DNA from 3 places in the Dyadobacter sp. CY351 genome. Region 1 is predicted to be linked to each of the others. Evidence: riboswitches for the same ligand, from Rfam matches in the RefSeq annotation. Region 1 holds a riboswitch; each other region holds the start of a gene.
The links. A riboswitch is a leader RNA that binds a small molecule or an ion and turns the genes downstream of it on or off. The one in region 1 is predicted to bind S-adenosylmethionine.

Region 1 (10,774 bases):
TAGCCTCATATAGATCTAATGCATTTTCTCGATGCAGTTTTTCGATATAGACGGATTGAATGAAAACTGAGATTGGTATGCTTGACCGGACGCCCAAGTTGGTCTCTAAAAAGGGTATTCCTTGTGCATTACAGAGATATGTCTTCTTCTTATTTTCGAAATTCCATTCTAAAATCTTAATAATGAATTTGTAAGAAAGATCACCAAGGTGAACCATTACCTCAGTCTGCTCTGTGTTTTTAATAAGAGAAGCAAATTGTAATTCAATATCATTAAAGAAAATCTTGAATTTTGGATAGCTTGTCCAATAGGATGCGAATCTTTCTTCTAGTTCTTTTCTGTTCTCTGATTTTAAAGCATAATCTGCGTTTTTAAAGTTTACGTTACCTATTTCAACTGCAAATCCTGCCTTACCTTCACCTTTTTTCAATTGTCTTACATCACTTATCTCGGTTCTTGACAGTTGATTCCTGTCAAGAGTTATCGTAAACTCGGAATATGCTCCATTATTTTGATAGACACTAGTAAATTTCACTAGATCCCCTAATGCTAGACCTTTATATCGGCCTTTCCCCTCCTTACCGTGAAATTGCCTTCCACTTGGGCTTTGCGTCTTATTTTTCTTCTCAGATCCACCAAGTCTAGAAAAAACATCTTGTGCTTTTTCGTAGGTCAAGCCATGTCCGTTATCAAGCACCTTAATATATTCATAGTTACCTAGTTCGGTTGGAACATATTCTATTTTGACTTCACTAGCATCTGCGTCTAACGAATTCCATAAAAGTTCTGCAAGCGCATTTATTCCATTTGCTCTCGTCAATGATTCAATGTGATCTTTCTCGACTCCTATGTCAATTATTTTTGCCATTTGTTTAGTTTAAGTTGAGGGTTACAATGTTGGTAATCCTTCAAATGTAATATTCAATGGCGTTTTATATCCTTCATATAACACTTACTATAAGTTTCGTAGCAACAAGATCTGCTAACCGTTGTGCTTCGTTTCGTCATTGTAGCAGGTTTGCGTAATCCTACAATTCTAGTCAATTGCCGCCACTATTTCAACACGAAATCTGCATTAATTGTAGGGTGGTCAAAGTCAGGATATGCAATTCTAGTTTGATTGCTCTCCGGGCGTCTATCAACATTAGCAAATTAAAATGCGTCCGAGCCAACATCTGCTGACCGGGAATGCGTTGATCAAAAACACATTTCAAGCTCGCCTTGAGATTCTTATAATTTACAAATCTTGTTGTTTTATGATTCCAATAGACGCTCACGTGCCAAATAGGCAAATACGGATTTCGGTCGTGGTAATTAAAATGCAAGTCGTGGCATTTACTTTCCGGCTTCCACGCTGTCTTACCAGATGGCAATCATAAGTCCCAACGACTCCACTGGTTTTGACCCGAATTGTTGAGTAAATAATGCGTCGCCGTGCCAAAGCAAAAAACCGTGGCCAAATCCGCATTTTCTTCCACAGCGTAGTTCTGGTGATGAGTGGAAAACTTGCCATGAAACACAAGGAGATAAGCTGGTCTTACCCTAATGCTCAATTGCCATCGCCCGCCCCTTTCCTCTTCCAAAAGTATAGACATGAAATAAGAGCGTATCGCTTAAAACTTGACCGTCCAAATCCTTTATGGTCTGACGGACTTGAATCGCGATCCGGCCGTCCGGCTTCGTATCAAATGTAATGGGTTCGACCGCGGGATCAATTTCTTGCCACTCCTGTAGCCAGTAAGCACGCAATTCCTCGTGCCCGGTAGCCGCAAATTGCTCCAAAACATCAGAATCGCTCCTTTGGATTTTAATGTTTCCCAGCGTATCCTACTTTTGCTATATACTTAACCCCTAAAATGAATCATGACAAAAAGTGAAGTAGCAACGAAATACATTGAATATCTCTCAAATGGCGCTGTAGGGCAGATAGTGAGTTTATTTTCAGTGGACAGAATGGTCAGTTCACCGATCTATGGAGATAAGCCGGCGACAAGCTTTTTCAAGGAACTGACCAAAATTAAAAATTATCTACGATACCTTCGTTGCCAGAAAGTTAGTAGAAGATATGAGGTCTGAAACAGCTAATTAAATCTCCGTTACAAACAAAATAGGTTTAGCAGGGAGCTCTCAATCAGCTACTTCACCGGATGCTCCAAAATATTAAAAGCCAGGTCTGGACTGCCCTGCCGGAGCCCGCTTGTAAATACCGTATAAATTTTCCCGGCTTCCAGATTGAAATTACCCACTGCGCCGAGCGTAGTGCCGTTGGCAGCGTTTGATAATGTCAGCGCGTGAGGACCTGGGTTGACATTTTGAAATGGCCCCAGCGACCAGGCACTGAATGCTTCTCCCGACAAGGCAGAGTTGGCAGCACGGCCATAAGCAACGTTGCTAAATAAGGCTTTTCCGTTACTCAACACATTCAATGTGCCCGCGCCCGGCGACAGATTTACGAACCGCAGCTTGGCCTTGCCCGCCTCCGGCGCTTTCAGGTCGTCGTAGAACAGGATCAGCGAATCCGACTTGTTATTTTCTGTGCGGGCTGCGATTACCGTGTGATAAAATGTGGCGATCGGGCCGTTGGGCCTGCCGGTTGCAGTGAATGTGGCGCTGTTACCGAATTGGTACGAGGCTTTATAGCTCGTGTTGGTGCCTTCGGTAAAATTGATCTGAACATTGCCGAAAACGGTGGGATAATAGTCAGAAGCCTTGTTGACGGCCACGGGCGTCGGGGTGATCTTATCGGTAAATGTCCAGAAACTGAGGGCAGAGTTGACGGGCCTTGCATTAACAAAACTAATGTAGGCGCTCAGCGGCGGGCGATTGGCCGCGTCGATGTCCAGATAACTGGTGTCCTTGCAGCTAGCTAATGTTGCTGTTGCGGCGAAGAGCAGCAGCAGGCGTTTTGAAAAAGACAATGTGGATATCATAAGTTCGAAGAGATGAATTTGGGTGTTAAAGTCGAGCTGTGATCCGGATAAATGGCTGAATGCCAGCGCTTCCGTTTTGCAGGCCAACAATGGATGGGTTGTTCAATGCTGAAAGTTTTGGGTCCGAATAATCGCCCAGCTCATTGAAGGCGTTATTTACACCAATGACTGCCTGGATGGATTTTGTAAAGGAGTAAGCCACAGAGGCGTCCACGACCCAGATCGGGTTGAGCTTTTGGAAGAAATAGTCAGGTTTGGGAAATGTTGCATTCAATGCCGATGCCGTTGTAACTGAGCCGAAGTAAATGCCGCGCACCATATAAGTCAGTTTGCCAACCTTGTAACTTCCCTGTAAATTCACTTTCGTTCCGGGAATGTGGGACGTGACCCGCGCTTTTTCTCCATCGTTGAAAATAATGTATCGATACGCTTCCAAACCTTTCGGCGTATTCACGCTGACAACCTCATTCTTTACAAAATTGGCCCCCAGCAAAAACGTCAGTCCTCCGCTTCGGAACGGCGTGCGGTAACTTCCCGTGAGTTCCAATCCCTTTGTTCTAGTGCTAAACGAGTTATAGAAAAACTTAGCCTGGGTCGTGCCCGTTTGCACAAAAAGGCTGCGTACTTCGAGCGGCAAATTGACGTCGGTCGCCGAAAAATTTCCCGTGTTTCCGACCCGGTTATTGACATCCACCCAATAAGCATCTGCCGTAAATTCAACGTTTTTCAGCGGCTGAGAAGTGATCCCCAATGTGTATCCCTTTGACTTTTCAGGCGTTAAAGTAGGAATGCCGAGCGCTCGGGTAGCGGCGCTTTGGTTAGAGGCTGTCACCTGATCGATCGCGCGGCCCTGCTGAAAACTGGTTGAGGTTTCAGTATAATAATATTGAGCAAGATCCGGAGCGCGGAAGCCTGTATTATGCGAGCCGCGAATGCCCAGCCAGTCCGCAATCTTGTATTTCGAAGCAATTTTATAGGTTGTTACATTGCCCAGCCCGGAGAAGCTTTCCAGGCGCAGCGCCCCTGAAACAAGCCAGTTTGTCGTAATATTTGCCTCGAGATCCGCGTAACCTGCCAGCACGGAACGGTTTACATTCACAGCATTTTCAGGCCGGAAACCAGCGTGGATCTGCGAACCCGGCGAGAGACCATTCAGACCGATTTGACCCTCATTGGTGTTATAAACAATGCCTGTTCCTGTTGTATCAAGTCCATAAACCGTTCGCAAATCTGCTTTTGAATAAGAAGCGGACTCACCAGCAACGATCTGGTAAGTTTCCACGCGATATTGCGCGCCAAAGGCAACATTGATTCCTTTTAAGGCTCGGTCAAAATAACGGCTGATGTCGATGCTGCCCGTATTCTGGCTTGCATTATAGCTGCCCGCATCAAACGTCCTGGGCGTTTTTAGGCCGAGGCTGGCATTCAACGAATTGGTAATCACATTCCCAAAGTCGTTTTTGCCATAAACATTCGAAATGTCCACGTCCCAATTCTGGATCTTGCCTTTCACACCCACCGCCAGGGACTTATCTGTGATGATGTTTTCCATGGCCGGTAAAAATCCATCAGGGTAGAGGAATGCATTGTTCCGCTCAGTCCAGCCCGGCAGTCGGAACACGGCGGTGAATTGGGAATTGCGGTGACTAATGCCGCCAAATGCATATACTTCCGCATTTTGTCGCAAAGGCACAGCCGCATTAAAGAATAGCAATGCATCTTTGGCCTTGTTGGAACCGCCGCCTCGACGGTCAAAAAAGTGCCTGTCTATTCCTCTGTTTTTTAGGATTTCCTCGTCGATTTCTTTGGTGTATATCGCGTCGTAATTCCGGGTGTTGGCACCGCCGCCGTAAATAGGGCCCAAGTATAAGCCGGCATCATCATTTCCAGGTAAAAGCGCAATGGCCTGCGTGGCGAATTCCGCGGTTGCATTCAGGTAACCGCCTGTTTTGCCCAGTGCAAATCCATAGTTTGCATTCGTGCGGGTGGTCGTTCCGTCTCCTCTTCGCCGGGTGCTGGCCGTTGAGCTAAGTGTCAGTTGTTCAGTGGTTTTGTTCAAAACAATGTTGATAACGCCTGCAATTGCGTCCGAACCATACTGAGCAGCTGCCCCGTCCCGAAGGATCTCAACACGCTGGATGGCGGCGGTCGGAATCGAATTCAGATCATAACCTGTGGCACCGTTTCCAAGCCCTCCCCAGTTGATGTTTGAACTTTTGTGCCGCCGTTTTCCATTCACCAAAACCAGCACTTGATCCACGCCCAAACCCCTTAATTGTGAAAGGTTCAGCGCCGAACCGGCATCCCCCGCATTGCTGCCATTTACCGAGTGAAATGAAGGCGAAACATATTGAAGAAGCTGCGTAATGCTCACCTGAGGCGCCGATTCCAAAAGCGGTTTCAAATCGATCACATCGACCGGAACCGGAGAATCCAGCTTGGTACGGTTCGCATTTCTGGAACCTACCACTTGCACTTCGCCCAACTGCTGCGAACTAGGTTGCAGACTGATATCATATTGATTATCAGTTGAGATCTTGACTTCCTGGGCGGAAAAACCTACAAAAGAAAATACGAGCGTTTCCCCTTTGATCAGGTTCAACGCATATTTCCCATCTGCATCAGTCAGCGTTCCTTGCCGGGTGCCTTTTACCGAAACATTTACGCCTGGTAATGCTTCGCCGCTCACGGCATCTGTTACTTTTCCGTTCAGTATGCGCTGCTGGGCGAAAGATTTAAAGGCGGCAAATACAAATAATAGTAGAATATATCTTTTCATTCAATGAGGTGTTTATGGCTTCATCTGACGATAGCCGGCATAGCCGCGTGATAACGTACAAGTTTATACGTCACGTTGATTTTCTGATTTGGTGACGACGGAATCGCAGCGATGTCCATTTCTTCGGGCTGGGGAGCCTGCAGTTCCTGTCCGAATTCCTGCACATGCTGACTTGACAAGTAAACCCATCATCCCTCCGTCGCCAAATCAGAAGCAATGTTATAGTACAACAAGAGGCAATATCACTTCACGCTAGCCTTGGTTGTAGAAGCAGATTCTGTTGCAATCAGCGAGACGTCCAAGTTGAAAGTATCGTCAATTGCTTTGTCGCCAATCGCGGAAAAGAAGGTTTTTGAATTATACTTGATGCCGTATTTGGTGCGGTCAATGGCTATTTTTGCATTAGCCGTCAGGTTTTTCCCTGTTGTAGTCACCTCTGCTGGAAATGCAACATCCTCGGTAATGCCTTTGATAGTCAGCTTACCTTTCACATTGTATTTATTTGCACCGGAGGGCGTTACCGAGGTGATATTTAGCTTGCCGGTTGGATGTTTTTCGACAGCAAAAAAGTCCTCGCCTTTCAGGTGTGTGGTCAGTTTTTTGTTGTATTCAGGGTCTTTCAGGTCAGTTACTGTGAGATCTTTCAGATCGATTTCAAAGTTGCCGCCCTTTAATTTTCCAGCGTCTACCAGTAACGTGCCGCTCTTGATGGGAACCAGGCCCGAATGCTCGCCGGTTACTTTTTTGGCATTCCATACCAGCTTGCTTTTCTGTGTGTCTACTGTGTACGGATTTTCTTTTACAGTATTTGTGAAAGATGCCAAGCCAAGTGTAGCGAGAGATAATGCGGATAAAATGGTCTTTTTCATAATAAATTGAATGGTTAAAATATTAAGTCTATTGGTTTTGTAGACTAAATGCGATAAAATAATGCCATCGAACGCGAATAGGCGTTTTAATGTTCGGTAGACTGGATTACTCAGTTTAAGCTGATTAGCTTCTCCATTTGTCCTCAGGACAACATTTTGTTGCGCAGGGAACCGGACGGATTTGGATGCTTTTTCTAGACATGATTTGTAAATTTATAGCTCCTAAAATGTTAGGCAGGTTAGCACTGATTCCACCCTGGAAAGTTGCTAAGAGTTCGCCGAGCCTGTCTCTCCCTCTTTCTTTATAAATCCACTTTTACTTTGCAGGTAGTAATCGTAAGACGATGCAAAGTTAAAGTCATCTTTTACCGATTGTCAAAAATTAATAGAATTATTCGGGGATCTTGCCACTAGCGTACAGGTGTTGTGAGTGCTATTTTCGCTTCTCTTCCAAAGGATATTTCTTATCTATCTTCTTCAAAACGACATAAATCGAATCATTTCTTTCATTTAGTCCTGACAAAATAATTTTATTGGGATCAGGCCTTTCATACCCCAAAAAGAGTTTGCTAAGCGTGTCGGCGCGGTTTCGCAAGGTGAAAACTTTGTTGACAGTGTCGGCGGAATATCCGTAATAGTACCGGCCGATGTTGCCATAATATTCCGTTGTTCGTATCGAATTTTTGGTATTGAGCTTGAAAGGCTTGTCTATTTTAATGCTGATGGAATTAAACTTTTCGAATACGACATTCTGCCAGCGCGTGGTGTCACCAATCGCATCCGGGATCGTGTTACCATTCAGCTTAAAATCAGCCACATGATAGAACCCGCTAAATCCGGCAAGTCCGTCGTCCAGAGGAAGTTTGAAGGTCTTGCCACTCGCATACAAGGTCCCGTAACTGTAACCGCGATGGATGATGAACATGAAAATGAATGCATATTTGAACGCAAGAAGGGCGCTATTCTTCCAATTTTGGGTAAAGGTGATCTTTGGCACATACGTCAGTGCAACAGCTTTGTGCTCAATCAAAATCTCATAAAACCGTTTGCCATCCCGAGCCAAAAGCATCAGCGAAAGCGTGAGAATGTGCAAGCTGGCAAGCTCGACGCCCGCGTCGTAACCAATGTTAACGAACCAGATCGGCACCAGTATCGCAACCATCATCAGCGCCCCCAACGTGGTAGTCCGCCGGAAAAGGATAAATAGTGTCGCCGCCAACTCGAAAAATCCCGCAAAAACTTCAAAAAACGGCGATACGCCGGTGGTCAGCCAATATAACTTACCCGGCGTGAAATCGCCCAGGTTGGTGTTCAGCTGACTGATTGTCGGAAACGGCATTTGCACCGGAAACACTTTCGCCCAAGCAAACCAGGACATTCTCAGCGCAATGCCGTAGCGCGCCGCGGTGTAAAACCAGTAATACAGTTTCTCATAGTCAATGCGCTTCCTGTCAAGCCTTTTCCAGGCCCATCCTGCCAATAGGCAGATAGCAACTGTGATAAACCATCCTGTATAGTTCTTTCCTTCCTGGCTTTCGAAAAACCAGGGCTTGTTTTGCGAGATGGCATCCAGCCACCGGAATTTGTAGGAATTAACATTAAAACCTGCGTCGAAATCTTGCCGGTAAAATTCGGGCGTAAAGGGAATTGTGCTGATAATGGCGTAGATCAGCGCGGCGCGTAACGCAATTTTTTCGTGCGTTTTCCAGCTGGAAAATGCCGAAGGTGCTTTCGGTAATGACATTGTAAAAATGAAATGTGAATGAATTGACGCTGACAAAAGTAGAAGGCAGACTTTTGCTGTGCAATCCGTTTGGTGGTATGAAATCGAATTATTCTATTAAGTCTACAAATTTAATAGAGATGTAATCTACATTTGTACAAGTCTAACGACGACCTTTTAAAAACCACCTTTGATAGGTTAACAATTATACCGGAAAAAATCCTGCAAATGTTTCCGGTTCAGTGAGGATTCTTTCAGCTTGTCTGGCAAGAATATATGTTAACTATTATCCATTTTAACAACACAAGTTGTATGAAAATCAACGACAAGATCAAGGTTGTGGCTTTGGCAGGTGCCACGCTTTTAAGCAGTTTTGTAGCAACAGCAGACAAGCCTGATGCTAAATCGCCCAAGCAGGGCATCTGGCGCGGGGAGTTTGTAATTAGCGAAACACACATTCCATTCAATTTCGAGTACAATGCTAAAAACGCAAAGGATCCGATCCTGACGCTGCTGAACGGCTCACGGAGGGACGATTTCCATGTGACAAAAATCGGCGCGGATTCGATTTTTGTAAAAATGAACACTTATGATGCAGCATTGGTCGCAAAGGTGGAATCAGACGGAAAGATTACAGGTGAATACCGCAGTCTGGTTCCTGGCTTCCGGGGGAATTCGTTGCCATTTTCAGCCGAGCATGGCAAGGATTATCGCTTTGTAGAAAAAGGCAAAGAGCAGCCTACCAAACACAATTTGAGCGGCAAATGGGATTTGCAGGTTTTCAGCAAAGCCAAAATGCCTGATAATGTAGCGCTTCTCAAACAAGAAGGAAACAAACTGACCGGCGTGGTAATGTCAACAGTAGGGGACAGCCGCGAGCTGGAAGGCGTTGTGCAAGGCGATGAATTTGTGCTTTCCCATTTTTCTGGTCCTAACCCAAGGGTTTATAAAGGAAAAATTAATGAAGATGGCTCCATCACGGGTGTAATCAGCTCGGGTATTTACGACAATACCAAGTTTGAAGGTGCCAAGAACGAACAGGCAGCATTGCCAGACCCATACAAACTGACCTATTTGAAAGAAGGATATACCAAACTGGATTTCACCTTGCCTGACCTGGACGGAAAGCAAGTTTCGCTCAGCGATGACAAATACAAAGGTAAAGTGGTGATCGTCGAAATCATCGGCACCTGGTGCCCGAACTGCACAGATCAGACAGCTTTCCTTTCACCCTGGTTTAAAGAAAACAAAAAGCGTGGGGTAGAAGCGATTGCGATTGGTTTTGAACAAAAAGACGATCTGGCCTACGCCAAATACACGCTGGGCACATTGAAGAAGAAGTACGGAATTGAATACGACATTCTCTTCGGCGGTATTGCAGACAAGAAGGTCGCTTCCGAAAAACTGCCTGCACTGAACCGCATGATGGCATTTCCAACCACGATCATCATCGGTCGTGATGGCGAGGTAAAGCAGATCCACACGGGCTACACCGGCACGGTTACCGGAAAATATTTCGAGGATTATGTTGCCAAATGGAACAAGGATCTCGACGCATTAATCGCTGAGCCCATTCCGGCCACGTTCTCTTCTGCCAATACTGCTCCTGCAAAAAGCGGAAAATAATAAAGGGTGATTGGTACGCGAATTGGTAATCTGAAACAACTGCAAGGGAGAGTTCTCACTTTGCAGTTGTTTAATCCTTCACAATATAATGCCGTATTAGTATGATGTTCAAGCAATTGTTCTTCCTTTTTCTGTTTATTTCAATAAATGTTTTCGCCCAGGAACCTTCTGACATCTCTAAATGGAATGTATCCGTTTCTAGCAAAAATGCGAAAGTAGGTGATGAAGTCGAGCTCATTTTCTCAGCTTCGATTGATAAAAATTGGAAGCTCTATTCCAGTGATTTCAAAAACGAAATTGGTCCGCTTCCTACTGAATTCAAATTTGTGGAAACCGATTCGTATCAGTTGATAGGCACCATTAACCCTGTTCAGCCCAAAAAAACGACTGACCCCACCTGGGATGTGCAGTACACCTATTTCACCGAGAAGGCACAGTTCCGGCAGAAAATTAAGGTTTCAAAAAACGGATTTAATGTTGCGGGAACCATAAAGGGGCTCTTGTGTAGCAACGAAGACGGCCTTTGCATTCCTTTCCAGGAGTCTTTTCGGATTAATTGAAACAGAAATTCATCAGCATGTTCAAAGTCAAGCAAATTGTTACCGTTCTTTCGGCTGCGTTGTTTTTTGTGATAACTGTGGCATTTCAGCATCAGGAAAATGACGTTTCCACGAAGGCAGAGCTGGGTGAAAAGTTATTTTCCGACCCTATTTTGTCAAGAGGAAAAGCCATCAGCTGCGCCTCCTGTCACATTCCACAATTTGCGTTCGCTGACACCGCTGCCTTCAGTGTGGGTGATAAAGGAACCAGAGTTTCGCGAAACAGCCCGGCGCTAACGAACCTTTCG
Region 2 (10,774 bases), on a different contig from region 1:
GTTCTTAGCAAAATCGCCGGTGTTGTCCGTATGGCCTTTCAGCACAATCCTTAAATTATCCCGCTTCTGAAAATAAGAAACAAGCGAATCAAGGCCTCGCAGTGCATCATCTTCCAGCACATCCGTGCTTTGCGTAAAATATAATGTGGATAACGGTGTATCGTAAGTCGATTCCGAAAGGCTGATCAGCGACTTCACCTCTTCAAACCTGTTTGAAACTTTCACTGATACACTTTTGGATTGAAAGCCTTCTGCCTGGGCCGAAATGCGATATGTTTCGTAAGGCCGTAGTTCAAAGTTATAGATCCCATTAACCGTTTTGGTCGATGCCACCAACGAATCCGAGTTGGATTTGCGGACCGTTACATCAGCATCATTCACGGGTTTCAAGTTCTTTCCATCGTAAACACGACCCGTTACAACCGCCAAATTAGTGTTTCTTTTTGCAGGTTCTTTAACGGCGGGTTTTTCTTCAGGTTGCTTTTCTTCCTCTTTTTCGGCCACCGCTGCTTTGGGCGCCCTGCTGATCGTCTGGTAACTTCTTCTTACAAAAACGGGCGTCATTACACGGTCGTACACGCGGATAAGGACAATGGAGCCGGCACTGGATTCGTGATTAGCGATGAGGTCATCCTGGAAGAAATTAAGAACCTGGTCATTATCCAGCATTCCCTCCGTTCCCGGATCTTTGAACTCCAATTTCGATTGACCATTGATGTACATTTTAATGATCTTGGTCTCGAAATCGCGTGAGTACACATAATGTACATACTGGTTTGCCCGTACAGGTGCTTTTTCTCCGATCGCAAAATCGTAGAAATTGAGCTTGCCATCGTATATATAACTGCCGTAGTCGCTTTTCCTGTTTTTAAAATCGAGAACCCTTTTCCAGCTGTCGAGCTCATCCATTTTAAAATAGACCTCAACCGTAAAAGATTTGCTCAAAAAACCTTTGGCCTCCGCATTATTGAACTGCAAACCACTGTTTTTCTCGAATTGATAAATGGTCCTGCTCAAATCATCAGAACCCGGAATTTTCTCTTTGACATATTTTCCAGGCTGCCCGAGCACTTTTAAGGACGGGCCGGCATTTTCAATAGGAGTAAGGCCATTGTTGAAGTCGTAGGTCCAATGACTTTGCGAAAAAGAAGGGAAATAGAGTCCGGTAAGAAGAATTACCAGCATGCACTTCGCATTTATTTTATCAATCATGCCCAAAAATATAAAAAGTGCAGGGTGAACCCGAAACGCATCGTGTATTTTTGGAGCATAATTCTTTGAAAGCGTGAAAAACATTGGTATTGGCATTCTCTTTTCCATTCTGTGGTCGTCTGCATCTGTGGCTACCAAATTTGGAGTCCGGTCAGCTGCTCCGTTAATATTGGCAAACGTTCGCTTCTTTATTGCTGGTATCTTACTGTTATCTTTTTCCTATTTGCTCAGCAAAGATCCGTCTTACCGGATGCCTAACAAAAAGGAATGGAAGCAGCTTGCGCTATTCGGTTTCCTTAATACAACGCTTTATCTCGGCCTCTACGTGTACGCCATGAAATTTACTGCTGCCGGAATCGGCAGTCTGGCCGTTTCTGTTAACCCGCTGATCATTGTGCTGTTATCCGCCTGGTGGCTCAAAAGGCATCCGCGGACGGAAGAATGGTTAGGGATTATTCTGGGAATGGCAGGGGTTGGCGTGGCAACTTACCCGTTACTGGCAGATAGCTATACGACAATAGGAGGGATAACATTGCTGCTGATCAGCATGATAGCGGTTTCCGCAGCCAGCGTTTACTATGCTACGGTTCAGTGGGAGCTGCCCAATTTGCTGATCAATGGGTGGCAGGTTTTCCTGGGGGGTGTCTTTTTGCTTCCCGTAACATTGCTTTTCAGTGATTTCTCAACCACTGTCTGGGACGGAACATTCTGGTTTCCGGTACTCTGGCTAAGCCTGGCCGTTTCCATCATCGGACTGATCTGCTGGTTTTACTTACTCAGAATTGACACAGTGAAAGCCTCCCTATGGCTCTTTTTATGCCCGCTTTTCGGCTTCTTCTTCGCCTGGTGGCTCATGGACGAGCCGGTAACGATTTATACAATAGTCGGAACTGTGCTTGTAATCGGTGGATTATATGCGGGGCAGAGGCGGAAGCTGATGAGTTAATCATCAATCAATATCTCTCCCTTCAAATACAGCCTCGCCTGGCCGCCGATGTGTACGCGGTCGCCGTCCAGCTCGCATTTAAGGTATCCGCCGCGCTTTGAAAGTTGTTTGGCGGTCAATGTTGTTTTGCCGAGTTTTTCTGCCCAGTAAGGGATTAATGTTGTATGTGCAGAACCGGTTACGGGGTCTTCATCTATGCCGGATTGCGGTGCGAAAAAGCGTGAAACGAAGTCGACGTCCTCACCGGCAGCCGTAACGATAATGCCGCGTGCCGGAATGGTTGATAATACTATAATGTCGAAATCCAGGTTTTTAAGCACCTCTTCGGAGTCCAAAACCACCATATAGTCTGTTTTTCCTTTATAAACTTCCAACATAGTCGTGTCCAAAAGGCCTTCCACTAATGCAGGCGGCGGCACGGCGATGTGATACAGGTCAACGGGAAAATTTAATGTAAGCCAATCTTCTTTGCAATCCACTTGTAGTTCGCCGCTGCGCGACTCAAAACGGATCGATTTGCCTTCGTAACCTTGAATATTAAAAATCACATATGCAGCAGCCAATGTTGCGTGGCCGCAAAGATCAACCTCAACTGAAGGCGTAAACCAGCGGATATGAAAGCCATTTTCATTAGGAACGTAGAATGCAGTTTCTGCCAGGTTGTTTTCAGCAGCGATGTTGAGCATTGTTTCATCCGGAAGCCACTCATTCAGAGGGACAATCGCAGCAGGGTTTCCACAAAAGAGTTTATCAGTAAACGCATCGATCTGATATATGGATAGTTTCATGTTCAAAAAATGGGGTTAACAATACCAAGGTATTAAAAATATTCTCGATTAGAAGAAGTTGTCTCTGGAAATTTTCAATATTATTATTCGAATCAGATAATAAATTCGACACTGGTTTATATGTAACTAGCTCTTATGGTTTTTCATACGGAGATAAACGCCATTGGTCCAGCCAAATCCTTCCTGAACTTCATACTCACCTCCACCGGCGATCAGATTGGTGTCTGAAACATTGTATTTTTCGAGTAATTTGCCCGAATGCTTAAACTCCTTATCGACCAGCGTGAGCCATTCCGCGCACAGCTCGTCCGCGGTCCGGTGGAAGTTATAATTGCGCAAGCCTTTGTAAGTGATCCATTGCAGCGGCGCCCAGCCATTAGGCGCATCCCATTGCTGGCCCGACTTGATCGTGGTGGTCAACAGTCCGCCGGAGCGCATAAAGTTGAGCCGGATATAACCACGCATATAATGTGATTGCGACTTGGTGGCCAGTTTGAAATACAAAGGAAATGTGCCTGCTAATGTGACAGCTTTCGTGAAATCCTGCTTCTTGAAATCATAATCCATGAAAAAATTCCGCGAGCTGTCCCAGAAATAGGTCTGTATGGCTGCTGCCCTCAAACGTGCCTTTTCTTCATATTGCAGGTGCATTTTAGTGTTGTTATGCAACAGGTATGCTTCCGCCAGCGCTTTTTCCAGGTGGTGCATGAGGCAATTCAGGTCAACGGGGATAATGTCTGTGGTATGAATGCTCGCAAAGTCGTTTTCGTCTGCAAACCACCGGCTGCTAAAATCCCATCCCGACTCGGCGGCAGCTCTGATATGCCTGAAAGTTGCCTCCGGAGCCGTTCCAAACCGTTCCCGCGCCTCATTGCCCAGTTCCACGTCTTCGCGGTAGGACTCCGGGCGTGGCGTGGCCTTGTCATCCCAGTAACGGTTCAGTAGAGCGCCATTGGGAAGCTTTACCAGGCGCCGGTGTGCGGTAAATGGCTCGTGCGACGGGCCGTCGTTCTGCATCCAGTAATCATATTCTTTTTGCAGTTGAGGCAAATAGCGTTTCAGGATTTCATTTCCGGCAATGTCACTGTATAGCCGGACCATAAGGGAAAAGAACGGTGGCTGGGACCTCGTGAGATAATAAGTGCGGTTGGCTGTGGGAATGTATCCGAAACTATCAATGAGATAGGCAAAATTATTGACCATACTCTCGATCAGATCCGTTCGTCCGGATTCTTTCAGACCAAGCATCGTAAAATAGCTGTCCCAATAATAAATCTCGCGAAAACGCCCCCCCGGCACCACATAAGGAAAGGGAAGCGGGATCAGGGAACCGCCACGTTCCTGGTTTTCGGGCTGGCGCGTGAGCACCTCCCATAATCTGCCAATGTTTTCCGACGTTGACGAGCTCTTATCGGCCTCAAAAGTAGACTTGATATGTGCAGGCATTCGAAAGTTCTGACTGATAAAAGCTTGCAAGTCGAATCCGGGCCGGTCCTGTTCCTGGTGATATCTTTCAATGATCAGAACCGGGTCTTCCAGCGGAATCGCGTCGGCGAAAGTTTTGGAATCTTCAAAAATATGGCTGTGCTGGATATCACGAAACAGCGTCCCATACAAGTCCTCTGGTGAAACATGCGGTGAACCATACGTGAAAGCGGGTGCTATGAATCCGTACAAATGTGAGTGGTTATATAACAGTGGTAAATGTCAGCTTAGGCAGTTTCATCGCATTCTCAATGAGTTGTATATGAATGCGCAGAATGCCGGCAGCTGCATTATAATCGATTTTTTCCGGATCGTCCGTAGGCTTGTGATAGTCGTCGTGGCCGCCTGTGTGAAAGAAAAGCACCGGAATTTTTTTGGCATAAAAAGACCCATGATCCGAGCCGCCGCTTCCGGCCTTGTCCGTAAAAAACTTGGTATCGCTTTTCACATCTTTAAATATATCCGGCCAGGCATCACTGGTCCCGTAACCGCCGATCCCAACGCCGCGGCTGGCATCATACCGGCCAATCATGTCCATATTAGTCATGAAATTGATTTTTTCCAATGGTAATGTAGGATTGTTAACAAAATGACGCGATCCCAGCAGCCCCAGCTCTTCGGCACCAAATGCTATAAAGAGAAAGTTATAGGGTTCTTTGACATCATTTTTGGAAAAATATCGCGCAAGTTCCAGCAAGCCTGCCACGCCCGAAGCATTATCATCGGCCCCGTTGTGAATTTGCCCTTCCGGCTTTTCTGCTTTCGAGCTTCCTTGTCTGCCCAGCCCCAGGTGATCAAAATGAGCGCCAATGACAATGGTATTTGCAGCTCCATTATCCAGAAAGCCGATGACATTATTCGTCTCGCGCAGACTGTCGGTAACAACCACGCGCCGCACTTTGGCCGTAAATGGTTGGTAAAATCCGTTGGTCCCCTTCGGTTGCAGCTTGTATTTTTTGAATTGAGCAGCTACATATCCGGCCGCTTTTTGGTTTTCCTTGCTTCCGGTTCCGCGGCCCTGCATTTTGTCGGATGCAAGCTTGTAAACGTGTTTGGAAAGTTGGTCGGGAGCGGGCAGTTGGGCAAAGGCACTTTGGCAAACAAAACAAAAGAAGAACAAGTAATTTTTCATCGAACGCAGTATCATGGATGGGCAAAGATAAACCTCCCTGGATGCCCTGCAAAATAGAATTTGTGCTTTTGTTTGCATTTTCAGGCATCTGCGCTTAATATTGCAGGATCAAGTCAGTTGCTTCACCTTGTGTGCGATTGATTTATAAAGAAGAGGCGAGAGAATGGGCTCAATGAACCTCTGGCAACCTGCTACCACAATGGAGAAAGGTGCTAATTCCCACCTAAGTTATTAGGAGATATAAACTCAATTCGCGTGAACTTACAGTTAGAAATTTCCGTAAGCCGGATGGCTTTATTCTCGCATCTGCCCTGTGCATTCCACGGGACAGTCTGTTAAATTTTTGAATTAAAACCTGTGCTCTGGCACTTATGCAAGCGGAACAAAAAACATTTAAATATCCTTACGCCTACGCGCTGGAAATGGGCGGTGAATTGCCAGGCTTCGAACTGTCATACACCACTTATGGAACGCAGAATGCTGAAAACAACAACATTGTCTGGATCTGTCATGCATTAACGGGCAGCTCCAACGCGGCCGAATGGTGGGATGGCCTGGTAGGGGACGATAAGTTTTTTGACCCAGCCAAATATTTCATCGTTTGCGTGAATGTCCTGGGTTCGGCTTATGGCTCTACGGGTCCGCTGAGCATTAATCCCCGGACGCATAAACCTTTTTACAGATCATTTCCGACTATCACAGTTCGTGATGTGGTTGGCGCTATGGATCTGCTGCGGCAGGAACTGGAAATCAAGAAGATAAAGCTTTGTATTGGCGGTTCCCTAGGTGGCCAGCAAGCGCTCGAATGGGCGGTGGAAGTGCCCGATCTTTTTGAAGAACTGATCCTGATCGCCTCCAATGCACTGCATTCGCCATGGGGCATTGCTTTTAACGAGTCGCAGCGGATGGCGATTGAGGCGGACCCGACTTTTAATGATGGCACGGACGAGGCCGGAAGCATGGGCATGCGGGCCGCGCGATCCATTGCATTGCTGTCATACAGAAATTACGACACTTATAATTTTACCCAGGCGCGTGATAATCCGGATCAGATCGATGATTTCCGGGCATCGTCCTACCAGCAATACCAGGGCGATAAGTTTGTGAAGCGGTTCAATGCCTATTCTTACTGGGTGCTTTCCAAGATCATGGATTCGCACAATGTTGGCAGGAACCGCGGCGGAATTGTGCACGCATTGGGCTTGGTTAAGGCCAAAACATTAGTATTAGGCATAAAATCCGATCTGCTGTTCCCATTATCCGAGCAGCAATTCCTGGCCAGGCACATTCCGGACGCTGTTTTCCAGGAAATCGATTCGTTATATGGCCACGATGGCTTTCTTATTGAATATAAGCAGCTTACCCAAGTGATCAGGGCGTGGCAGGAAACGAATGGCAAATTGCAAACTGCAAAGATCTGAACATTTGTAAATCTGGCATTAAGACTCAGTGAACATTAAGACATAAAAAAGCGCCGCTCAGAGGTTTCTCCGGGCAGCGCTTTTTGCATTATAGTCATGCTATTTTGTTATTTTCAAAAGCAATTCCGGCTCGTTTGTAGTAATGTAATCGACGCCTTTTTCAAGAAACCATTTCATGGATTCTTCGTCATTCACCGTCCAGACATTGGTTGTCAGTTTTTTATCTCTGATATCAGCAATGTATTCTGGCTTTTTCTTCAACACATTCAGGTTGTAATCGATGCCATCCAGTCCTGCGGCTTGAATTTCGTCCGGCGTTTTGTCTCCGTTCAGATATTCCACGTGTGCTTTCGGAGCCAGTTCTTTTACTTTTTTACAAACATCAAAATCAAAGGCAATGTAATCCGTAATGCCTTCCACTTTCAATTTTTTTACCATTTCCACACATTTCGTAGCCAGTGCTAGCGAGCGTTCTTTGCCCATCGAAGAAGTTTTGATTTCCAGGATCAGGCGTGTTTTCTTCTGTTTTGCGCCCGCTTTCAGGTAAGCTTCCAATGTTGGTAATGCCGTTCCATCCTCTAATTTGATCTGGGAAAGCTCCTGGGAATTGGTTTTTTCAATATGCGTTCCTTTAATCGAATGGTCGTGAAGCACATAAATGACCGAATCTGCCGACATATGCACATCAAATTCACTACCATAGCAGCCCAGTTTGATGGCATGCTCCAATGCGCCAATAGAATTTTCGGTTACGCCGGTATTTTTCCACGCGCCACGGTGCGCTATAACTTTGTTTTTATTTTGAGACATGCCTTCAAAAGCGGTCAGACTAAGCAAGCCAACTGCAACAATGGATAACAATTTTTTCATTTTTTTAAATTTGGACTTATATAAAAAGAACACATTAACCTGAATTTACCCTGAACCATGGTCCAAAGCAGATTCGAAAATTAAAGCTAGTTTCGGTCAGCGGTGTTAGCTCAATGTTAAGTTTCAAAAAGCATCATCCTCCAAGTCGAATCTTTTTAAACTCCGTTTTAATGACTCATGCGCTTAAATGCTTGCGAATTGTGAGAATAACCAGTTTGGAAGTCGGCGTGTTGCTTTTGTCTGCCACGCTGTTAATAGGAACGAGGACGTTCGTTTCGGGAAAATAAGTGGCTGTGCAACCTTCCGGAATCGGGTAGGGGACTACGACAAACTTGTACGCAACCCGCTCAATGCCGTCATAATGGTTATACAAATCCACCAGATCGCCGCTTTTTAAATCCCGTTTTGTGATGTCATTTTCGTTCATCAAAATCACGCGCCGCTCGTTGTGAATGCCTCGATAACGATCATTCAGGCCATAAATCGTTGTGTTGAACTGGTCGTGGCTGCGGATGGTCATCATCATCAGCTCATCCTCTTTCAGTTCGGGATCAAATAGCTTGCCGATGTTGAAATGCGCTTTTTCAGACAATGTGTCAAAATACCCGTCCCGGTTGCAATTAGGTAAATAAAAACCGCCTGGCACGCGGACGCGCTCATTATAGTTATCAAAGCCTGGAATTGTCCTTTCAATGTCAGCGCGGATTACGTCATAATCTTCGGCGTAAATGTCCCAGTTAATCTGGCTTTTCCGGCCCAGAACAGCTTTCGCCAGCCTGCAAATGATCACCGGCTCGCTCAGTAACTGATCTGAAACCGGCGGCAAAACGCCCTTGGAAAGCTGAATTACGCCCATTGAATTTTCACAGGAAATAAACCTGCTTTCATCCTTATGCATGTCCATATCGCTTCTTCCCAGGCAGGGAAGGATCAGCGCTTGTTCACCCGTTACCAGATGGCTCCGGTTCAGCTTGGTCGAAACGTGTACTGTCAGGCGGCATTTGCTGAGCGCTTCGGCTGTAAATCTTGTATCCGGTGTAGCACTCAGAAAGTTGCCTCCCATCGCAAAAAATACCTTGGCACTGCCTTCATGCATGGCCTTAATGGACTCTACCACGTCGAATCCGTGTTTTCTGGGAGGAGAAAAATGAAAGTTGCGCTCGATGGAATCCAGGAACTGGTCCGTTGGCTTCTCAAAAATTCCCATCGTCCGGTCGCCTTGCACATTGCTATGGCCGCGTACAGGGCATGTGCCCGCACCCGGTTTGCCAATGCTGCCTTTCAGCAACAGCAGGTTTACAATTTCTTTGATCGTGTCCACTGCATTCTTGTGCTGCGTCAGGCCCATCGCCCAACACGCGATAATCTTGCTTTTCCCGGCCAAAACGTCCGCAACCTGCTGAATCTGGCCTAGCGAGATGCCGCTGATGCGTGCGAGTTCCTGTGCATCCAATTCTTTCAGATGCTGGATGAAGTCGCTGTAACCTGCTGTATTATTTGCTATGAAATTTCTGTCGAAGACCATTCCCGGATTGCGTTCCTCTTCTTTAAGCAGCAGTATTTCGATGGCTTTCAGCAATGCCAGGTCACCATTGATTTTTACTTGCAGGAAAATGTCGGTCAGTGCGGGATTAGCCCCTAAAATTCCCTGCACCGTCTGCGGATTATTGAAACCCATCAAACCCGTTTCAGGCAAAGGATTAATTGAAATGATCGTCGCGCCATTCGCTTTCGCCTTTTGCAATGCGGTAAGCATGCGCGGATGATTGGTCCCCGGATTTTGTCCTAAAATCATAATGACCTCAGCCTCGTAAAAATCATCGAGTTTCACGGAGCCTTTCCCGATGCCCAGCGATTCCCCCAAAGCAACGCCGCTGCTTTCATGGCACATATTGCTGCAATCGGGCAGGTTATTGGTGCCAAATTCGCGTACAAAAAGCTGATATAGGAAGGCGGCTTCATTGCTTGTCCGGCCGGAAGTGTAAAAAACGGCTTCGTCTGGTGACGCCAACCGGTTCAGTTCCAATGCAATTTTTTCAAAAGCAGCTTTCCAGGAAATGGGCTGATAAAACTTCCCGCCTGGCGGCAGAAACATTGGCGCAGCAATCCGGCCTTTGCCGCCAATTTCATAATCAGACAGCTTTCCTAATGCTTCCACCGAATTCTGAGCAAAGAATGTCGCGTCCAGTTTCTTCAATGTTGCTTCCTCTGCAACCGCCCTGGCGCCATTCTCACAATATTCCGCAATGCCCGAGCGCTCATCGTCCGGATCGGGCCATGCGCAGCTTGGGCAGTCGAAACCACCTTTTTTATTCAGGTTAAAAAGCGCTTTCATGCCACGCTGCACACCTGCCTCGCTAATGGTTTTCTGAAAACTGGAAACAACAGCCGGAATGCCGGCCGCCACTTTCTTGATCTCCGTTTTTTTGAGGCCGGTTAATTTATCGGGATTTTCAGCCCCGGGAACATTACGCTGGTCATTCGGCATGGTTAACAGGTTTTTGCAGGGTTTTCATAATTATCCGATTGATCCTCAGTAACATTATCCAGACATTTGAAATCTTTCTCAATCAGCAATTTCAAGCTGCCATTGTTGCCAAACAACATTTCTCCGTCATAACCTACCACATTATTGTCCGCCCAGCCGTCGGTCAGTTGTTCGGGAATGTGTAACAAGATCTTACCATTCCGGAAATCTGCGGTGAGTTCGGAGACGTCAGCGGATTTTTTTACGCCATAAATAAATAGAGAATCACCAAATGGCGTGACTTCTTCGAGATAACCTTCTGTACTAAGTTTTTGGATATCAGTCCTGCTCAATCTATAACGCACAGAATTGCGTTGAATGCGTATTTTCATAATTCTGAAATTCTTTCGAAACCTGAGTAAATATTGAACTTGTCATTTTTTAAAAAACCAA
Region 3 (10,774 bases), on a different contig from region 1:
GATCGCAAAGTCAATCCAAAAGGGCGTGACAAAACCGAAGAATCACTAGTCAAAAATCTTACGCCGGACCAAGGCTTGGGCAGCGCACTTGCCTGGCATGCAAGCGAGGGAGCGGATGAAGAGCAGACAGACGGAATGGTCGCCAGCGAGGCTATCAAATTATTGAAGGAAAAGAAGGCCGGGCCATTTTTCCTGGCAGTTGGTTTTTATCGCCCGCACTCCCCTTACGTAGCGCCAAAAAAATATTTTGACCAATATCCACTGGCATCAATCCCGCTTCCGAAAGAAATTCAAAATGACCTTGACGACGTTCCGGAAGCAGCAATTTCCACCAAACCGGCACATTTAGGCCTTTCAGTAGCGCAAAGAAAAGAGGCGTTGCGGGCCTATTATGCGTCAATTTCATTCATGGATGCGCAAGTAGGAAGGGTGCTGGACGAACTGGACCGGTTGAAACTGACCAATAAAACGATCATCGTTTTGTGGAGCGATCACGGTTATAATGTAGGCCAGCACGGCCAGTGGATGAAGCAAAGCCTTTTCGAAAATGCTGCGCACGTTCCATTAATCATCTCAGTGCCTGGCGGAACCGCAGGAAAGGCATCGGGCAGGACGGTGGAATTACTGGACATTTACCCAACATTGGCTGAGCTTTGCGGACTGATGCCTACCCAAAAACTCGGCGGCAAAAGTCTGACATCATTACTCAAAAACCCGGACGGCATTTGGGATAAAGCTGCTTACACCCAAGTTCGGCGGAATAAAATTACTGGTCGCAGCGTAAGAACGGAGCGCTTCCGTTACACGGAATGGGATGGAGGAAAAGCCGGCGTGGAATTATACGACCACCAAAAAGACCCCAACGAATTCACAAACCTCGCCAAAGAAAGCACCTACATTATCACGGTCAATGAACTAGCCATGCTCCTCCAAAAAGGCTATCCGGAAACCAAATAAACGGCGGGTAATCTGCGCATCAAGAATTTTCTCAAAGAAATTTTTCGCTCTTTTTGGATCTTTAAAATCTTTATTACATCTTTGTCTATCGAATTAGTAGATTTATAAAGAAGGAAGGGAGAGGTTAGGCTCTATGATCTTCTGGCAACCTATGACTTTTTAAGGTGCCCCAACCTAATTCTAATGATAAATCTGAGAATCCAACCACCGGAGTAACAGAGTACAATCGAGTTAAGGAAAGCCAGAGGCTTGTCCGTGTATGTTCGTTACGGTTTCGTTTTTGGCGGAATTGTTACGATTATCCAGGCAAGGTGCGGCATTTGGAATCAATAAACTGATAACATTTAACACTTAGATCAACATGGAAATTTATTGTGATAACGCCGCCACAACTGCACTGGATCCGGAAGTGATTGAAGCGATCCTTCCATTTTTTGCCGCCAGCTTCGGCAACCCGTCGTCCACTCACTGGGCAGGACGGAAGGTGAAAGATGCGATAGAAGATTCGCGGAAGCTGGTTGCGAAGGTTTTAAATGCTTCTGCGGAAGAAATATATTTTACGTCCGGAGCCACCGAGGCCATCAACCTCGCCATATCCGGTGCGATTGCGAAATATGACATTAGCCATGTCGTGACCAGTAAGATTGAACATAAGGCCGTTTTGCAAACCATTCTCCAGCACGAAAAATCGGGTGATATCGAAACGAGTTTTGTGCAGTTGGATGAGCGTGGTAATGTTGATCTTTACCACCTTGAAAACCTTTTAAGAGCCAATCCACAGACATTGATCTGCCTGATGCACGGCAATAATGAAATTGGAAACCTGACGGATATCCACGCGATAAGTAAACTTGCTCAACGTTATGATTCCATTTTTTTTACGGACACCACCCAGACAATCGGAAAGCAGTGGATCGATCTGACCCAGACGCCTATCGATTTTCTGGTGGGTTCCGCCCACAAATTCCATGGACCGAAAGGTGCCGGATTTATCTATATCAATAAAAAACACCGCATTCATGCCCAAATCTTTGGCGGGGGCCAGGAAAAAGGACAGCGTGGAGGAACCGAGAATGTGACTGGCATTGTAGGGCTGGCCAAAGCGCTCGAGGTGGCATACCGCGACCTGGACAGCAACCATTCCGTAGTCAGCAAGTTGAAGCAATATATGGTCTCCAAAGTGGCGATCAGTGGTGTGTACGGCATTTGTTATAATGGCGAAAGTCACTCTCTTGAAAACAGCCTGGTAAACATCCTGAACGTTTCATTCCCATGTTTGGCTGCGGGAAGTTTGGTTAAAAGTCTTGATAATCTGGGCATTGCGGTTTCTGGCGGCAGCGCTTGTTCCAGTCAGGGCAGCTCGCACGTGATCAGCGCGCTTCCTTGTCAGAAGGATAAAGAAAATGTCCGTTTTTCGTTTAGCAAATTCAACACATTCGATGAGATTGATCACATTGTGCAGGCCGTTGTAAACATTTATAATGCCGATCCTGCTTCACGCGGCCAGGCACGTTTCCGTCTGGAATTAACGCATTGAGCCGTTGGTTCTTCAATTATTAGCCACGATAAAAAGTACTAAAATGAGCAAAATTTTCTTTCTCAAAATCATTTACAGAAGTGCTGTAAGTCTCCATAAGATCACATCGATTGTTGAATCGTTTAATGGTGCAAGGATCAAACACCTTAACTTTATCAGCAAGGGAAGAGTTTTCGTAGGCGTCATTGCCTTCGAAGCTTCACAACTTATTGATTTTGAGCGTATCCTTAATTTGATCAAAAGAAACAGGGACATTTCGGAGGTGGAGCAGATCACAGAAGCTTCCTTGTGTTAACTGCTCACACTCCTCCAAGAGATCAATAAGCGGATACGACTTGTTTTGGCTTGCGATATTTATGCAGGTTGATCAGCAACACGCTGCCGAGAATAATGACCAGCCCGACTATTTGCAGGACAGAAATAGATTCGTTTGCGAAAAATATCCCCAAAAGGACTGCTACGACGGGATTTACATAGGCGTAAGTGCTAACCTTGGTTGCCGGCTGTACTTTCAGCAGCCAGACGTATGCTCCAAAACCGGCAATCGACCCAAAAATAATCAGATATAACGTTGATAGCCAGGCTTCCATCGGAATGGATGCAAGATTCAGGGTCGCCAGTTCGCCCGAAATAATGCTGCCTGGGAGGAAAGCAAATCCGGCTGCCAGCATTTGCCAGGTTGAATTGACACTTGCCGAGTCGGTGCCTGATTTGTATTTAGAAAACAAAGAACCACCAGCCCAGGCCATGGAGCCAAAAACGACGAGCGCCATCGCGAACAGATCGCGCGAACTGTTCATGGACGACATTGAAATCATTATTTTTTCACTGAATAACAGCACTACCCCGGCAAAACCGATCAACAGACCTACAATCGTCGATTTGTTGCTAAGATTTTCAGACCATTTCGGTTTATCCAGGACGATAAACCAGAGTGGAGATGAGGAAATCATAATGGCGACCATTGCGCTGGGAAGAAACTGCTCAACCCATATCACAATGCCATTGCCGATAAAAAGCAACAAAAGTCCGGTAATGATCGCAGGTTTGATCGCTTTGAGCGAGAACACGTTTTCACCTTGTGCAACACTCCACGCCAGCATAATAAGCCCGGCAATAATGAAGCGGAAAGCGCCCAGGAAAAACGGCGGAAAACCTTCCAGCGCCCGCTGAATGAAGAAGTAAGTCGATCCCCATACGATGTAAACGGTGGCAAAAGCCAATACCACCATAAGGGTGGAAGGTGCTTTACTTTGTGCTTGCATGATCTTTTATTTTTCTGGTATGACTAATTGTTATTCCTCTTTAACCGATTCCGGCACAATGGTGTTCCTGGCAGAAAGTATATTGTATCTGTGACAGCCTCAAATGTTCAAAAATTTTTTTCTTAAATTGGGCCATGGGCATTGATGGCAATACAATTAAACTTCTGCGGATTCCTTTTTCTTTTTTCCTGATGCCGTTGTTTCTGTTTGCTTACAGTCAGGCAGATACGGTTGTCCATCATCATGCACTCTTCGCTTTTTTGATCATTCATCTGCTGATTTACCCGGCTAGTAATGGTTACAACAGTTATGTGGATAAGGACGAAGAGAGCGTTGGCGGGCTCGAAAAGCCTCCTATGCCTACGGCCGCACTCTTTTACCTCACCATGTTTCTGGATTTTACCGCGATCGTTTTAGCGTTCCTTTTCGTAAATACATTGTTCGCTTTTTGCCTGGTGCTTTACATTGCAGCGTCGCGGGCATATAGTTCCCGGCAGATCCGGCTGAAAAGATATCCGGTTATCGGGTTTTTGACTGTTGTGATTTTCCAGGGTGCATTTACCTACTATATGTCCATTGCGGGTGTTTCAGAAAGTGCGCTGATGCTGAGCAGAGAGCATATTTATGTGCTTTTAGCCTGTTCTTTCCAGATTGCCGGCGCGTATCCGCTTACCCAGGTTTATCAGCACCAGCAGGACCTGAAAGATGGGGTCGTTACATTAAGCTATAAGCTCGGTTACCGGGGTACATTTCTGTTTACGGCGGCGATGTTTCTGCTGTGCAATGTATTTTATTATTTGTACTTTACATCGAAGGGCCTTGGAATGGTTTTTTATATTATCCAGGTGTTCTTCCTGCCGATCGTCCTCTATTTCGGCTATTGGTTTTACCTGGTTTTGAAGGATAGGAGTGAGGCGAATTTCAGGAATACCATGCGGATGAACTGGATAGCAGCCATCTGCATGAACAGTTGTTTCATTATTTTAATTGTAATTAACAGAATCCCTTTGAGTTATATATCTGCTATTGAGACAGCCGTTCCCGAACATTGTTACTCGCAGGAAACGTTGACTTCATTTTACATGAATTCGACAGAAGACATTACCAATAAGAGAAAAATCAAGATAGTAGCGGGGAAAACAGGCATAGCGAACCGCTATTCTGTGATTGCCGATTTTGATAAAGCACCGGAAGATTACCAGTTTTTTAACAAGACTGCCACATTACTCCCGGAACCGACATTGACCCAGCGTATGCAGCTTTATCAGCAGCATGCCACGAAACTTTCCATAAGTGCTATCAAGAAAATAGATGGATTTGCTGAGATGAAAGGCCGGTTAACGCACTTGATAACAGTCACTTGTACGGGCCTGTTTGCGCCCGGACTGGACGTGGAATTGATGCGGGAACTGGACCTGAATCCTGCCATACAGCGCAGCAGCGTAAATTTTATGGGATGCAATGCCGCGATTATTGCGCTCAAAAATGCCGACGCCATTTGCAGAAGCCAGCCGCGCGCGAAAGTGCTCATCGTCTGCACCGAGCTTTGCACGATACATTTCCAGAAGCGATATAATGATGATTACCTGCTGTCCAACCTGATTTTCGGAGACGGCGCAGCGGCGGTTTTGGTTACTGCGGAAGCGGGATCGGATTATGCGCATCACGTTGAGATAGATGCATTCAATTCTTTGATCCTGCACAATGGGTATGCCGATATGGCCTGGCAGTTATCGGAAACAGGCTTTATTATGAACCTGACTTCCTACGTGCCTGACCTGATCCGGAAAAATATAAAGCCGATGCTGGAAAAGATCGGTCTTGCGCCGGACGCATTTAAACATTGGGCTGTTCATCCGGGTGGAAAGCGCATTGTGGATGATTTTGTTGCTGCTTTGGAGCTGGATAAGGGCTGTCTGGCAGCCACTTATGATGTGCTCAGAAATTTCGGAAATATGTCGTCTCCTACGGTCTTGTTTGTATTGAAGCAAGTCCTTGAAACGGCTAAGCCGGAAAATATAGGCAACAGAATCTTTGCAGCGGCATTCGGCCCAGGACTAAGCATTGAAACGATGCAGCTGCGTTATGTTTAAACACCGCAGCCAGGATAAGGAGCTGCTTGATCAGGAGGATATCCCATCGGCCGACTTGTTCCAGAATTTAAGGGAACTTGACTTCATTAATCATTGGCTGGGCGGATATAACATTTCCTTTAACGCGCTAAAAAAGGTCATTAAGCCAGGAAAATTGCATATTCTCGTTGATATCGGATGCGGCGGCGGCGACACATTAAAGCGCATTGACAATTGGAACAAAAATGAGCGCTATTCGCTGGATTTATATGGCGTCGACATTAAGCCTGTTTGCATTGCCTATGCAGAGGAAAACCTAAAAACAGCGCCGGTCAAATTGATTTGTGACGATTACAGGCACATTTTCAGCCATTTGAAACAGGTTGACATTATTCACGCATGTCTTTTTTGCCATCATTTAACAGAAGATCAACTCATTGAGCTTGTCCGGTTTGCATTGAGTAGCAAGGCGGTTTTGGTTATTAATGATCTGGAAAGAAATCCTCTGGCTTACTACTCCATTAAATGGCTGACGCAATTGTTTTCTAAATCTTACTTGGTCAAAAACGATGCACCGCTGTCAGTTTTGCGGGGGTTTAAGAGAGCAGAATGGTTCGCGATCCTGAACAAAGCCGGAGCAATTAAATACACCGTTCGCAACAAATGGGCATTCCGACATGAAGTGATTGTTTATGGAAACGCAAGCTAAAACGTACGATTGCGGCATTATCGGCGGCGGATTGGCAGGCCTTTGCCTGGCTATACAGCTTGCGGACAGGGGTATTTCGGTGGTTTTGTTCGAAAAAAATCAATATCCATTTCATAAGGTTTGCGGCGAGTACATTTCCATGGAAAGCTGGGATTTTATTAAAAGCCTGGGTTTGAATTTGGATGAACTCAATTTACCCATCATTAACAAGCTCAGAATCAGCTCCGAAAAGGGCTTTATGCTTGAACATTCCTTGCAAATGGGCGGTTTCGGGATCAGCAGATTCAGCCTTGACCACGCACTTGCAAGCATTGCAGCCGCAAAAGGCGTCGCTGTCGTGGAACATTGCAAAGTGAATGGACTGGAAAGGGTTGGTAATGAAGGTTTTGTAATCAAATCTTCGGCTGGGGATTTCAATGTTGGCGTGCTGTGCGGCAGTTATGGAAAATATACCCCGCAGTTCCTGGCGCGCAACTTAATGGACACAGGGAATGAAAGCGATAATTTTATCGGTGTGAAATATCACATTAAAACGGATCTGGCACCTGACCGCATTGAGCTGCACAATTTTAAGGACGGCTATTGCGGAGTTTCAAAAGTGGATAAGGACTGGCATTGCCTTTGCTATCTGACCACGTCCCGGAATTTGCAGGAAAATGGAAAAGACATTCAGGAAATGGAGGCAAATGTTCTGCACAAAAATTCTTTTCTCAAAGCATATTTTAAAAATGCTGCATTTGTTAATAAAAATCCGTTAGTAATCAGCAACATCCATTTTTCCAGGAAACAAACACAAACTGACGGTGTTTTCCTCCTGGGTGACGCGGCGGGTTCTATCACGCCGCTCTGCGGCAACGGCATGAGCATGGGCATGCGCGCTTCCAAAATCCTGGCCACCGAGCTGATCCGGTATTTTGAGAAAAAGCAAAGTATTGACAGCGTCTCGGCTAACTACAAAAAAGCATGGGACCACGCATTTGGACGCAGAATTACAGCCGGTTATTATTTGCAGGGATTGTTTGGGAAAAGAACTACAACCGATCTGGCCCTGAGAGCCTTAAATAATTTCCCGGGCGTCTTGAACAAGCTTGTGTCCTTAACCCACGGAGACCGTTTCTAAGTTTTCTTTCTCGGGAACGGGATATTTGGAAAGGAGATATTCGAATAAGAATGTGTTCAGAAGCAACATTAACATGCCATAAAAGACGTCCTCAAATGGGATCGTAAATATCCGGATACCCATATTCTCTGCATTATTATACCAAACAACCGGCTCGTCCAGTCCCGATCCTGTTAGAATCCCGTTTACGATAAAGAAAGGGATCAGCAGGAACATGTGCGAGAAATAGAACAGGCTCAGCCATCGCGGCTTGACAATAAATCTCAAAAATAATAGAAACGCCACCAGCCCAACCGCTGTCCAGGATGTATAGTAGCGATCATAAAAGGTCACGCCCATAGCCAATGTGAAACACAAGAAGATGGCCGTAATCAAATTCTCGTTTTTAAGCTTATAATCAGTCCCGAAATAGATCCGGAAGCAGTAATAAGTGAAAAGGCATGCGTAAGGAATGCAGATAAAAAACAGGATTTCTTCAATAGGAAGCCCAAACAGGTAAGTGCCGACGAGATATTTCGGTGTAAATCCCCACACGGCGATTTTTGTAAAATAGCTGTCCCATATCACAAAAGGAATTAATGACAGAATAATCGCCGGCCAGAGCAAATGCCATCTTTTATACAGCTGAATTTTGGGATGAAAAGAAAACAGCAACGGAACAGCAATTGCGCCAAGATCGACGAGCAGATATAGAAAATTCATTTGGACGCCGTGTTTTTTGCTTCCCGGAAATATTTTAGCGGCACCCAGAGCATCCCAAAACATTCGCCCTGATGCTTTCCAAGGTGCTTATGGTGCATTTTGTGCGCGCGGCGGATGGCTTTCAGATACACCGAATCCGTGTTACGGAACATTTTAAAGCGCTGGTGAATGAAAATGTCATGTACCAAAAAATAGGTGAAACCGTAGATGGTAATGCCCAGCCCGATCCAGAAAAAATGATTAAACCCTTGATTTACACCAAATAAGAGGCAGAGTATGCCTGGCGTGGCGAAGATGGCAAAGAAGTAGTCATTTTTTTCAAAAAAATCGCCGTCATCACGCTGGTGATGATCGTGGTGCAAAAACCATAAGGCGCCGTGCATCAGATATTTATGAGCAATCCACGCCACACATTCCATGCCAATAAACGCGGCCAGTACGATCAATGTATTTACTATCCAGGGACTCATTGTAAATTCAAGCTGTCAGCTTCCGGCAGTGGCCGTCAGCTATTGTTTTGGTTTTATTTTGTCGGCAACTTCGGCGAAACAAATCTTGAACCACTCGGTGTAAGCCTCCGGATTCTGGTTCATATCTGCCTTAATATCAGCCATTTTCATGTATTTAAAATCATTCGCCTCACTCAAATTGATGTTCGGCTCGTCGTCTGAAATGCCCCAGAAGACGTGGTCGAGTTCGTTTTCTGTCAGCCCGTTTTCGAGTTTAACGCGATATTGGAAGGTGAAAAGAAACTGCAAATCGGCCGAAATGCCCATCTCCTCAGAAAGCCTCCTTACTGCTCCGTGATGCGCGGATTCTGCCGGGAGCGGGTGGCTGCAACAAGTATTGGACCAAAGCCCTTCCGAATGATATTTTCCGAAAGCCCTTTGCTGCAAAAGCATTTCACCATTTGAATTAAAAATAAAAACTGAGAATGCACGATGCAGAACGCCTTTTTGATGCGCCTCTAACTTTGGCATCAAGCCAATTTCCATATCATCTTCATTCACCAGCACAACTTGATCAGTCATAAAATCGGGTTTTAGGTTCGTGGCTAACAGTCCAATGTTCAGCTCCTTTGTTTAACTAACAAAAAAACGTCATAAAAGGTCGAACTGATGCCTTACCAGCGAACGAAACATGAGTCCTACCTTGTCATGATCCGGAATCCTGATCCGTGCGTTCATTACTTTTTCAGGCGGCGTTTCCTTAATGCGCAGGAAAAGTTTTTTGTAATAATAATAAGCCAGATAAACGCCCCTTCGTGCACCGCTCGGGAGCCGCTTGATGCCGATCAGCGCCTGCTCGAATTCCTCCTCAATCTCCTGCTGGATCTTTTCCTTCTCTTTGCTTGAAAAATGATCAAAATTTACGCCGGGAAAATAAGTCCGGCCAAGATCCACGTAATCCGCTTTCAGGTCGCGCAGGAAATTTACTTTCTGGAACGCGGATCCCAGTTTCATAGCGAACGGTTTAAGCTCATCAAATTGCTGCTGATTACCTTCTGTGAAAACCCTAAGGCACATTAAACCAACCACTTCCGCAGAACCGAGAATGTATTCATTATATGAATCCGAAGTGTACTCCGTCTTCATCAGATCCATTTCCATGCTCCTCAAAAACGTGTCAATCAGCTCCCATTCAATGTTATAAGTATTTACAACGTGCTGGAAACTGTTCAGGATCGGGTTAATACTAATCCCGTCGCGGAGCGCTTCCACCGTATCCTGACGGATTTTGTTCATCATGAACTCCTTGTTGTAGTCATGAAAACTATCCACAATTTCATCTGCAAGCCTGACAAAGCCGTAAATGCCGTAAATGGGTGCCCGCAAAGCCGGTTTTAGGAAATAAATGCCCAGCGAAAACGACGTGCTATATAGTTGTGTGGTTGTTTTGCTGCATGTCGCGGAAAGGTTGTCGTATAAGCTTTTCATGACTTACTTGTTTAGGTATTTTTGAAGTTCAGTAGCCGCAATGCGGCCCGAGATGATCGAAGGAGGAACGCCAGGCCCGGGAACAGTCAGCTGACCAGCATAAAAAAGGTTCTTAACCTTGCTGCTTTTAAGTTTTGGTTTGAATATGGCCGTCTGCATCAGCGTGTTAGCAAGTCCGTATGCGTTTCCTTTATAAGCATTGTAATCACTGATGAAATCTGAGACAGAATAACTCTTCTTGTAAACCACGTGTGATCTGATGTCCTCGCCTGCAAATTTTTCGAGCCTATCCATAAGTACGTCAAAATACTTTTCCCGGATCGAATCGGGATCATCCAGATCGATAGCAATGGGCATCAGTACAAATAAATTCTCACTTCCCTCGGGTGCAACGGATGGGTCTGTTTTCGACGGGCAGCAGACGTAAAACAATGGTCGCTCAGGCCATTTTTTGTCTTTGTAAATCTCAACGGCA

Region 2: linked by a shared signal. The riboswitch ahead of metX (homoserine O-acetyltransferase) and the one ahead of L0660_RS08910 (YceI family protein) in region 1 are both predicted to bind S-adenosylmethionine.
Region 3: linked by a shared signal. The riboswitch ahead of L0660_RS24190 (cysteine desulfurase family protein) and the one ahead of L0660_RS08910 (YceI family protein) in region 1 are both predicted to bind S-adenosylmethionine.

What each region holds. Positions count from the first base shown of each region.
Region 1 is NZ_JAKFFU010000003.1:834,153-844,926, reverse strand. Features, by position in the region: gene L0660_RS08925 (ATP-binding protein) at 1-868, opposite strand, end outside; gene L0660_RS08920 (DUF4397 domain-containing protein) at 2,136-2,930, opposite strand; gene L0660_RS08915 (TonB-dependent receptor) at 2,956-5,709, opposite strand; gene L0660_RS08910 (YceI family protein) at 5,952-6,578, opposite strand; SAM riboswitch class I at 6,789-6,889, opposite strand; gene L0660_RS08905 (hypothetical protein) at 7,012-8,322, opposite strand; gene L0660_RS08900 (peroxiredoxin) at 8,614-9,927, shown strand; gene L0660_RS08895 (protein-disulfide reductase DsbD domain-containing protein) at 10,029-10,487, shown strand; gene L0660_RS08890 (cytochrome-c peroxidase) at 10,505-10,774, shown strand, end outside.
Region 2 is NZ_JAKFFU010000004.1:259,844-270,617, forward strand. Features, by position in the region: gene L0660_RS10270 (OmpA family protein) at 1-1,185, opposite strand, end outside; gene L0660_RS10275 (DMT family transporter) at 1,286-2,158, shown strand; gene L0660_RS10280 (PhzF family phenazine biosynthesis protein) at 2,155-2,946, opposite strand; gene treA (alpha,alpha-trehalase TreA) at 3,073-4,623, opposite strand; gene L0660_RS10290 (M20/M25/M40 family metallo-hydrolase) at 4,634-5,563, opposite strand; SAM riboswitch class I at 5,703-5,810, shown strand; gene metX (homoserine O-acetyltransferase) at 5,935-6,984, shown strand; gene L0660_RS10300 (glycerophosphodiester phosphodiesterase family protein) at 7,084-7,854, opposite strand; gene L0660_RS10305 (FdhF/YdeP family oxidoreductase) at 8,030-10,342, opposite strand; gene L0660_RS10310 (DUF7009 family protein) at 10,345-10,713, opposite strand; gene fdhD (formate dehydrogenase accessory sulfurtransferase FdhD) at 10,710-10,774, opposite strand, start outside.
Region 3 is NZ_JAKFFU010000015.1:97,375-108,148, forward strand. Features, by position in the region: gene L0660_RS24185 (sulfatase) at 1-957, shown strand, start outside; SAM riboswitch class I at 1,057-1,150, shown strand; gene L0660_RS24190 (cysteine desulfurase family protein) at 1,319-2,494, shown strand; gene L0660_RS24195 (hypothetical protein) at 2,538-2,789, shown strand; gene L0660_RS24200 (EamA family transporter) at 2,812-3,759, opposite strand; gene L0660_RS24205 (UbiA family prenyltransferase) at 3,894-5,852, shown strand; gene L0660_RS24210 (methyltransferase domain-containing protein) at 5,845-6,540, shown strand; gene L0660_RS24215 (NAD(P)/FAD-dependent oxidoreductase) at 6,524-7,660, shown strand; gene L0660_RS24220 (lycopene cyclase domain-containing protein) at 7,637-8,362, opposite strand; gene L0660_RS24225 (sterol desaturase family protein) at 8,359-8,832, opposite strand; gene idi (isopentenyl-diphosphate Delta-isomerase) at 8,872-9,393, opposite strand; gene L0660_RS24235 (squalene/phytoene synthase family protein) at 9,463-10,299, opposite strand; gene L0660_RS24240 (NAD(P)/FAD-dependent oxidoreductase) at 10,303-10,774, opposite strand, start outside.